One region of the Pseudomonas sp. H1_G08 genome, then DNA from elsewhere that is predicted to be linked to it. Evidence: predicted binding sites of a transcription regulator. Region 1 holds the regulator's gene; the other holds the start of a gene.
What was found. Region 1 encodes sigma-54, which starts transcription at its own class of promoters, with help from an activator protein. Its sites were predicted from a motif close to ANTGGCATNNANNTTGCTNT; they were not measured.
Positions count from the first base shown of each region.

Region 2: AB4N85_RS02895 (flagellar hook-length control protein FliK) is a predicted target of sigma-54. The motif match lies at 1,475-1,494, and genes of this name have one in related genera.

Region 1 covers NZ_CP162822.1:5,776,779-5,780,193, reverse strand. Annotated here, with positions in the region: gene lptA (lipopolysaccharide transport periplasmic protein LptA) at 1-296, shown strand, start outside; gene lptB (LPS export ABC transporter ATP-binding protein) at 296-1,021, shown strand; gene AB4N85_RS26025 (RNA polymerase factor sigma-54) at 1,188-2,678, shown strand; gene hpf (ribosome hibernation-promoting factor, HPF/YfiA family) at 2,752-3,060, shown strand; gene ptsN (PTS IIA-like nitrogen regulatory protein PtsN) at 3,072-3,415, shown strand, end outside.
Region 2 covers NZ_CP162822.1:627,499-630,913, reverse strand. Annotated here, with positions in the region: gene AB4N85_RS02895 (flagellar hook-length control protein FliK) at 73-1,437, opposite strand; gene AB4N85_RS02890 (Hpt domain-containing protein) at 1,543-1,890, opposite strand; gene AB4N85_RS02885 (ATP-binding SpoIIE family protein phosphatase) at 1,921-3,415, opposite strand, start outside.

The DNA of each region.
Region 1 (3,415 bases):
CGGTAGGCAACCTGGCTTACTTCGAGCAGTTGCAGACCCAGGGCGACGCCAACCCGGTCAAGGGCTACGGCGTGACGATTCAATACCACGCCCAGCAGAACCGGGTGGTGCTGATCGACAAGGCCAAGGTTATCGACAAGGATAACAACGTCACCCAGGGCGAAAAAATCGTCTACGACACCGTGAAGAAGCTGGCCAGCGCCGGTCGCGCCACGGGCAGCAAGGTCACCGAATCGCGTCCGCGCATCGACATGGTGATCCAGCCGAAGAAGAAAACCGAAGAGAAATCCCAGTAATGGCAACTCTGAAAGCTCAGCACCTGGCCAAGGCCTATAAAAGCCGCCAGGTCGTGCGTGACGTCAGCCTGTCGATCGACAGCGGGCAGATCGTCGGCTTGCTCGGCCCGAACGGCGCCGGCAAGACTACGTGCTTCTACATGATCGTTGGCCTGGTGCAGGCAGATCAGGGCCGTGTGCTGATCGATGATCTGGACGTCAGCCACCAGCCGATGCACGGCCGCGCCAAGGCCGGTATCGGCTATCTGCCGCAAGAAGCGTCGATCTTCCGTAAACTGTCGGTCGCCGACAACATCATGGCGATCCTCGAGACCCGCCCGGAGCTGGACAAGGCCGGTCGTCGCAAGGAGCTGGAAAGCCTGCTGCAGGAATTCCACATCAGCCACATCCGCGACAACCTCGGCATGAGCCTGTCCGGCGGTGAGCGTCGCCGGGTGGAAATCGCTCGCGCCCTGGCCACTGCACCCAAGTTCATCCTGCTCGACGAACCGTTCGCCGGTGTCGACCCGATCTCGGTCGGCGACATCAAGCAGATCATCCATCACCTCAAGGCCAAGGGCATCGGCGTGCTGATCACCGACCACAACGTGCGTGAGACGCTGGATATCTGCGAAACCGCTTACATCGTCAACGACGGTCAACTGATCGCTGAAGGCGATGCCGAGACCATCCTGGCCAACGATCTGGTCAAGGAAGTGTATCTGGGTCACGAGTTCCGCCTGTAAGCGCGACAGCGCTGTATCGATTCAAGGCGCATTTATCCGCTTTAATTGTTACAGCGCTCTAGGCAAACACTTCAGTTTCAGGCATATAATTTGCTTAAGTTTGGCGCTTCGGCGCCCTGTAGTGGATGGCGCAAAGCGCCGGCGAATAAGGTGTTAAGCCCCTGCCATGAAACCATCGCTAGTCTTGAGAATGGGCCAGCAGCTGACGATGACACCGCAGCTGCAACAGGCCATCCGCCTGCTCCAATTGTCGACCCTGGACCTGCAACAGGAGATCCAGGAGGCTCTGGAATCCAATCCGATGCTCGAGCGCCAGGAAGAAGGCGACGACTTCGACAATGCCGATCCGCTGGCCGACAACGCCGAACAGAAGCCCGCCGAAATCCAGGAACCCTCCTACCAGGAAACCGCCCCGACGGTGGATAACCTCGAGGATGGCGATTGGAACGAGCGCATCCCCAACGAACTGCCAGTGGATACTGCCTGGGAAGACGTTTACCAGACCAGCGCCAGCAGCCTGCCCAGCAGCGATGACGATGAGTGGGATTTCACCACCCGCACGTCGGCCGGCGAGAGCCTGCAGAGTCATCTGCTCTGGCAACTGAACCTGGCGCCGATGTCCGACACCGATCGCCTGATCGCCGTGACCCTGATCGACTGCATCAACAATCAGGGCTATCTGGACGAAACACTCGAAGAAATTCTTGAAGCGTTCGACCCGGAACTGGACATCGAGCTCGACGAAATCGAAGCCGTCCTGCATCGCATCCAGCAATTCGAGCCCGCCGGTATCGGCGCACGCAACCTCAGCGAATGCCTGCTGCTGCAATTGCGCCAGCTGCCCGCGAAGACGCCGTGGCTGACCGAGGCCAAGCGTCTGGTCGCCGATTACATCGACCTGCTCGGCAGCCGCGATTACAGCCAGTTGATGCGGCGCATGAAGCTCAAGGAAGACGAGCTGCGTCAGGTCATCGAACTGGTGCAGAGCCTCAATCCGCGTCCCGGCTCACAGATCGAGTCGACCGAAGCCGAATACGTCATTCCCGACGTGATCGTGCGCAAGGACAACGAGCGCTGGCTGGTCGAGCTGAACCAGGAATCGGTGCCTCGCCTGCGCGTCAACGCCCAGTACGCCGGTTTTGTGAAGCGTGCCGACACCAGCGCCGACAACACTTTCATGCGCAACCAGTTGCAGGAGGCCCGCTGGTTCATCAAGAGCCTGCAGAGCCGCAACGAAACCCTGATGAAAGTGGCCACGCAGATCGTCGAACATCAGCGCGGCTTCCTCGAGTACGGCGACGAAGCAATGAAGCCGTTGGTATTGCATGACATCGCCGAAGCGGTCGGCATGCACGAATCGACGATTTCCCGGGTGACCACACAAAAATTCATGCATACCCCGCGCGGTATTTATGAGCTGAAATACTTTTTCTCCAGCCACGTCAGCACCTCCGAAGGCGGCGAATGCTCGTCCACGGCGATCCGCGCGATCATCAAGAAACTGGTCGCTGCGGAAAATCAGAAAAAGCCGTTGAGTGACAGCAAGATCGCTGGTTTACTGGAGGCACAAGGCATTCAGGTGGCTCGCCGCACCGTCGCCAAGTACCGCGAATCCCTCGGAATCGCGCCTTCGAGCGAACGCAAGCGGTTGATGTAAGCCACGTTACAGCGTTCCAGTGGCAGGCTTTTCGGCCTGCCGCTTTATGCACTGGCAACGAAGGAGAAGCTGTATGCAAGTCAACATCAGTGGACACCAACTGGAAGTGACCCAACCTCTGCGTTCCTACATCGAGGAAAAACTCCAGCGACTGGAGCGACATTTCGACAAGATCACCAACGTGCAGGTCACGATGTGCGTCGAAAAGCTGAAACAGAAGATCGAAGCCACCTTGCATATTCCCGGCAGTGAAGTGGTCGCAAACGCAGAAGATACCGACATGTACGCTGCGATCGACTCACTTACCGACAAGCTGGATCGCCAACTCAAAAAGCATAAGGAAAAGACCCAGAGCCTCCTCCAGGGCGCGACCGGTCGTTAACACCCCTATCCATGATCCGACTTGAAACCATCCTGACCCCCGGCCGTTCCCAAGTGAACGCGCCGGGCGGCAGCAAGAAAAAAGCCCTCGAACAGATTGCCAACCTGATCCACCGCGAAGTGCCGGATCTGGCGATGCAGGATGTCTTCGAGGCGCTGATCGCCCGTGAAAAACTCGGCTCCACCGGTTTTGGCAACGGCATCGCCATTCCCCACTGCCGCCTCAAGGGCTGCGCGGGGCCAGTGAGCGCCCTGCTGCACCTCGAAGCCCCGATCGATTTCGACGCCATCGACGGCGCTCCGGTGGACCTGTTGTTCGTACTGCTGGTCCCGGAAGCCGCAACCGACGCGCATCT
Region 2 (3,415 bases), 750 kb from region 1:
GTTCTTCAAGATTCCCCAATCGGTCCCCTCTCCCTCTGGGAGAGGGCTAGGGTGAGGGGGCTCTTGATTTGCTCAGGCGTAATAGTCGACCGCGCTGCTGCCAATTACGCTGGTAGTCTGCGCCGCCACTTCAGCGACAGTAGCCGGTGGCAATTCCTCATCCACCGAGTCAAGACGCCCACCCGCAGCACTGGTCCGGCCACTCTGCCCATGCTGCGCCTGTTCCTGACCTTGCTGCCCCTGCCAGCCACGGTTCTGGTCGGCGACATTGACATCCACCTGGCCCATACCCTGCTGGTTGAACATGTCGCGCAGGCGGTGCATCTGGCTGTCGAGCGCTTCACGCACGCTCGGGTGCGCGCTCATGAAGGTGACCTGGGTCTGCTGATCGGGAACCATGTTCACGCGGATATCCAGACGCCCCAGCTCCGCCGGTTGCAACTGAATGTCGGCGGCCTTCAGATTGACGCTGGACAGGTACATGACGCGGTTGACCACTTCTTCGGTCCAGCCGCTCTGGTGCATGGCGATCGGCTGATTCACCGGCAGCGCATTGGCGGTTTTCGGCGTAGCGGCCTGGGTCAGTGCCGCCAGACGGTTGGCGAAGTCATCGACGCGGGTGTCGCTGGTAGCCGATTTCAGATCCTTCAGACCATCGTCGATCAGCCCGCTGAAAGCTTGTTCGCCGCCCTGACTGGTGCTGTCCTTGTCGGCCTGCACGTCGAGCATGCTGGCCATGCCGGCGGCAAAGTTCTGCGCGGCGGTCAATTCGCCGTCAGCCTGAGCTTGAGCAGGCGTGGCTTTCGGTTGCGCCTGACTGGCGGCGGAAATATGCCCACCCTGCTCCATCGCCATGCGTACGGCCGGCATCGAGTCGAGCGGGTCGGCCGATGGATCGAAATCGCTATCGGTGGCCGCCGGATCTTTGACCATGCCCGACACGACCGCCAATGCAGGCGCTTCGGTTTCCGGCTGGGCTGGCGTTGCGACTGTTGGAGTCGGCACGACAGGCGCCGCCAATGGCTGAACGACTTGCGCCAGGGCCGGATCCAGCGTCGGGTCTACTGGCGCGGCATCGGCCACAGGGATTTGTACCGTTTCAGCGGTGTCATCGGCAGTGGCAGTCGCGTCGTCGCTCGTCGCCGCTTTGTCGGCAGGCAACGCTTTGCCGCTATCGGCAACAGCTGGCTCGGGCGCGGCAGACTGATCTTTGCCGATATCCTTTTTGCCGCTGCTGTCTGCGACCTTATCGCGTGCCGGCTTGACTGAGTTGTCGGCGCTCACGGCAGGCTTGGCCGGCGCCTGATCGGCAAACACTCTGGCGAAGCTGGAAGCCTTGTCCCCGGCGTCTGCGGCCATTGCCGACGATTTGGCAGAGGCGGCTTGCGCCTTGGCCTGGGCGGCGGTCTGAAGAAGAATGTTGGGGGTCGCAGGCATGACACGGTCTCCGCTGCACTGGGATCGTAGGTACAGTTGAGCAAGTTGACTGCAAGTGCCGGGCCAGTTTGGCCAGACACTTGCGAAAAGCGCCGGACGGCAGCTTCAGTGGATGTGGGCGTGGTGCTTTTCGCTTTCGTACACCGGACGTACTTCGGCGAATTCAGAATGGATATCGGCGACTAGCTGAGCGAGCGCTTCCGGGCTTTTGTCCTTCGCATTCGACTCCAGGTCCTGGCACAACTCGGCCAGTCGAACCGCGCCCATGTTGCTGGCGCTGCCCTTGAAGCTATGCGCTACATCGGAAAGCGCTTTGGCGCTGGTGCTGTCCTGCAACTCGTGCAGGCGGCTTTGCGAATCTGCCAGAAAAGTCTCCAGCAATTCCGTATAGCCGTCCTCCATCACCTCGCGCAAAGTATCGAGGACTTCGCGATTTACATGTGGGTCTGTCACTTGCTCACTCCTTGATCAAGAATGGGCGGATTATGCCTCAATCTCCCAGAAAAACTCCACGCTGGCACTACGACCTTGGTCCGACCAACTGGCGTTGCGCCCCAGCTGCCGGACCAGACCGATGCCGCGTCCCGACAAGCGGACGTTATCCACGGGCCTTTCCATGACCCGCGCCACATCAAACCCCTTGCCGCTATCCTCGACGCGGATGACCAGCCGCCCACCCTCGCCTTGCGGCTGGACCTGCAAATGCACTCGCACGAAACCGTCTTGCAGCGCCTCCAACCGCGCCGCGCGCATTTCATAGTAGCGGGCGAAACCTGCCGCATCGCGTTTGAGGCTCGAGTCCAGCCCGAGCACGCCATGCTCCAGCCCATTGGAATACAACTCGGCGAGCACGCTGTACAGCGCCCCGCTTTGCGCGCGCAGGCCATGCACCTCAAGCAGCAACTGCAAGAGGAACGGCAATGGATTGAAGCGCCTGAGCGTGGCGCCGCGAAACTCGAAACTGGCCGACCAGTCCAGCGGGCACGACTGGCCGCTGTCGGAATACACCGGCGCGGCGCCGTGGGCCTGCGCCGACTCGAGCAGACTGACCTCGACCATGCTTACGTCATCACGGGCCTGTCCGCGAAAATCGCGCAACGCCTGTTCGATATCCTCGAATAACCGATCCGGCTCACGGTTCGCCGCAAACACCTGCTGCAAGCGTTCGACGCCGAACAACTGGTCATTGGCATCGCAGGTATCGATCACCCCGTCCGATAACAGAAACACTCGATCATCGACGGCCATCGGATACACATCCGTACGGTCATCGAAGGCTTGCGCGCTGAGAATCCCCAGGGGCAAATGCCGCGCCGGCAAAGGCACGCGCTCGCCACTGGCCATGCGATGCAAGTAACCGTCGGGCATGCCGCCGTTCCACACCTCCACCGAACGGCTCTGGAAACTCAGACTGAGCAAGGTGGCACAGCAGAACATGTCCACCGGCAGGATGCGCTTGAGCTTGGCGTTCATCTCGCGCAGGGTTTCGGCCAGGCCATAGCCCTTGGCGGTCATCCCATAAAACACTTCGGCCAGCGGCATCGCCCCCACCGCTGCCGGCAAGCCATGCCCGGTGAAATCGCCGAGCATCACGTGCATGTCACCGGCCGGCGTATACGCAGCGAGCAACAGATCGCCATTGAACAGGGCGTAAGGCGATTGCAGGTACCGAATGTTCGGCGCACTCAGGCACCCTGAATGCGCGACCTTGTCGAACACCGCTTTGGCCACGCGTTGTTCGTTGAGCAGATAGCCATGATGTTTCGCGATCAGATCGCGCTGCTGCAGGACCGTGGCCTGAAGGCGACGCAAGCGATCCATCGCCTTGATTTTGGCGGCAAGGATCACCTGGTTGTACGGCTTCGCCAGAAAATCGTCACCGCCAGCCTCCAGACAACGGGCCAGCGCTTCACTCTCGGTCAGCGAGGTGAGGAAGATGATCGGCACCAACGCTTCACCCGCCAGCGCCTTGATCTGC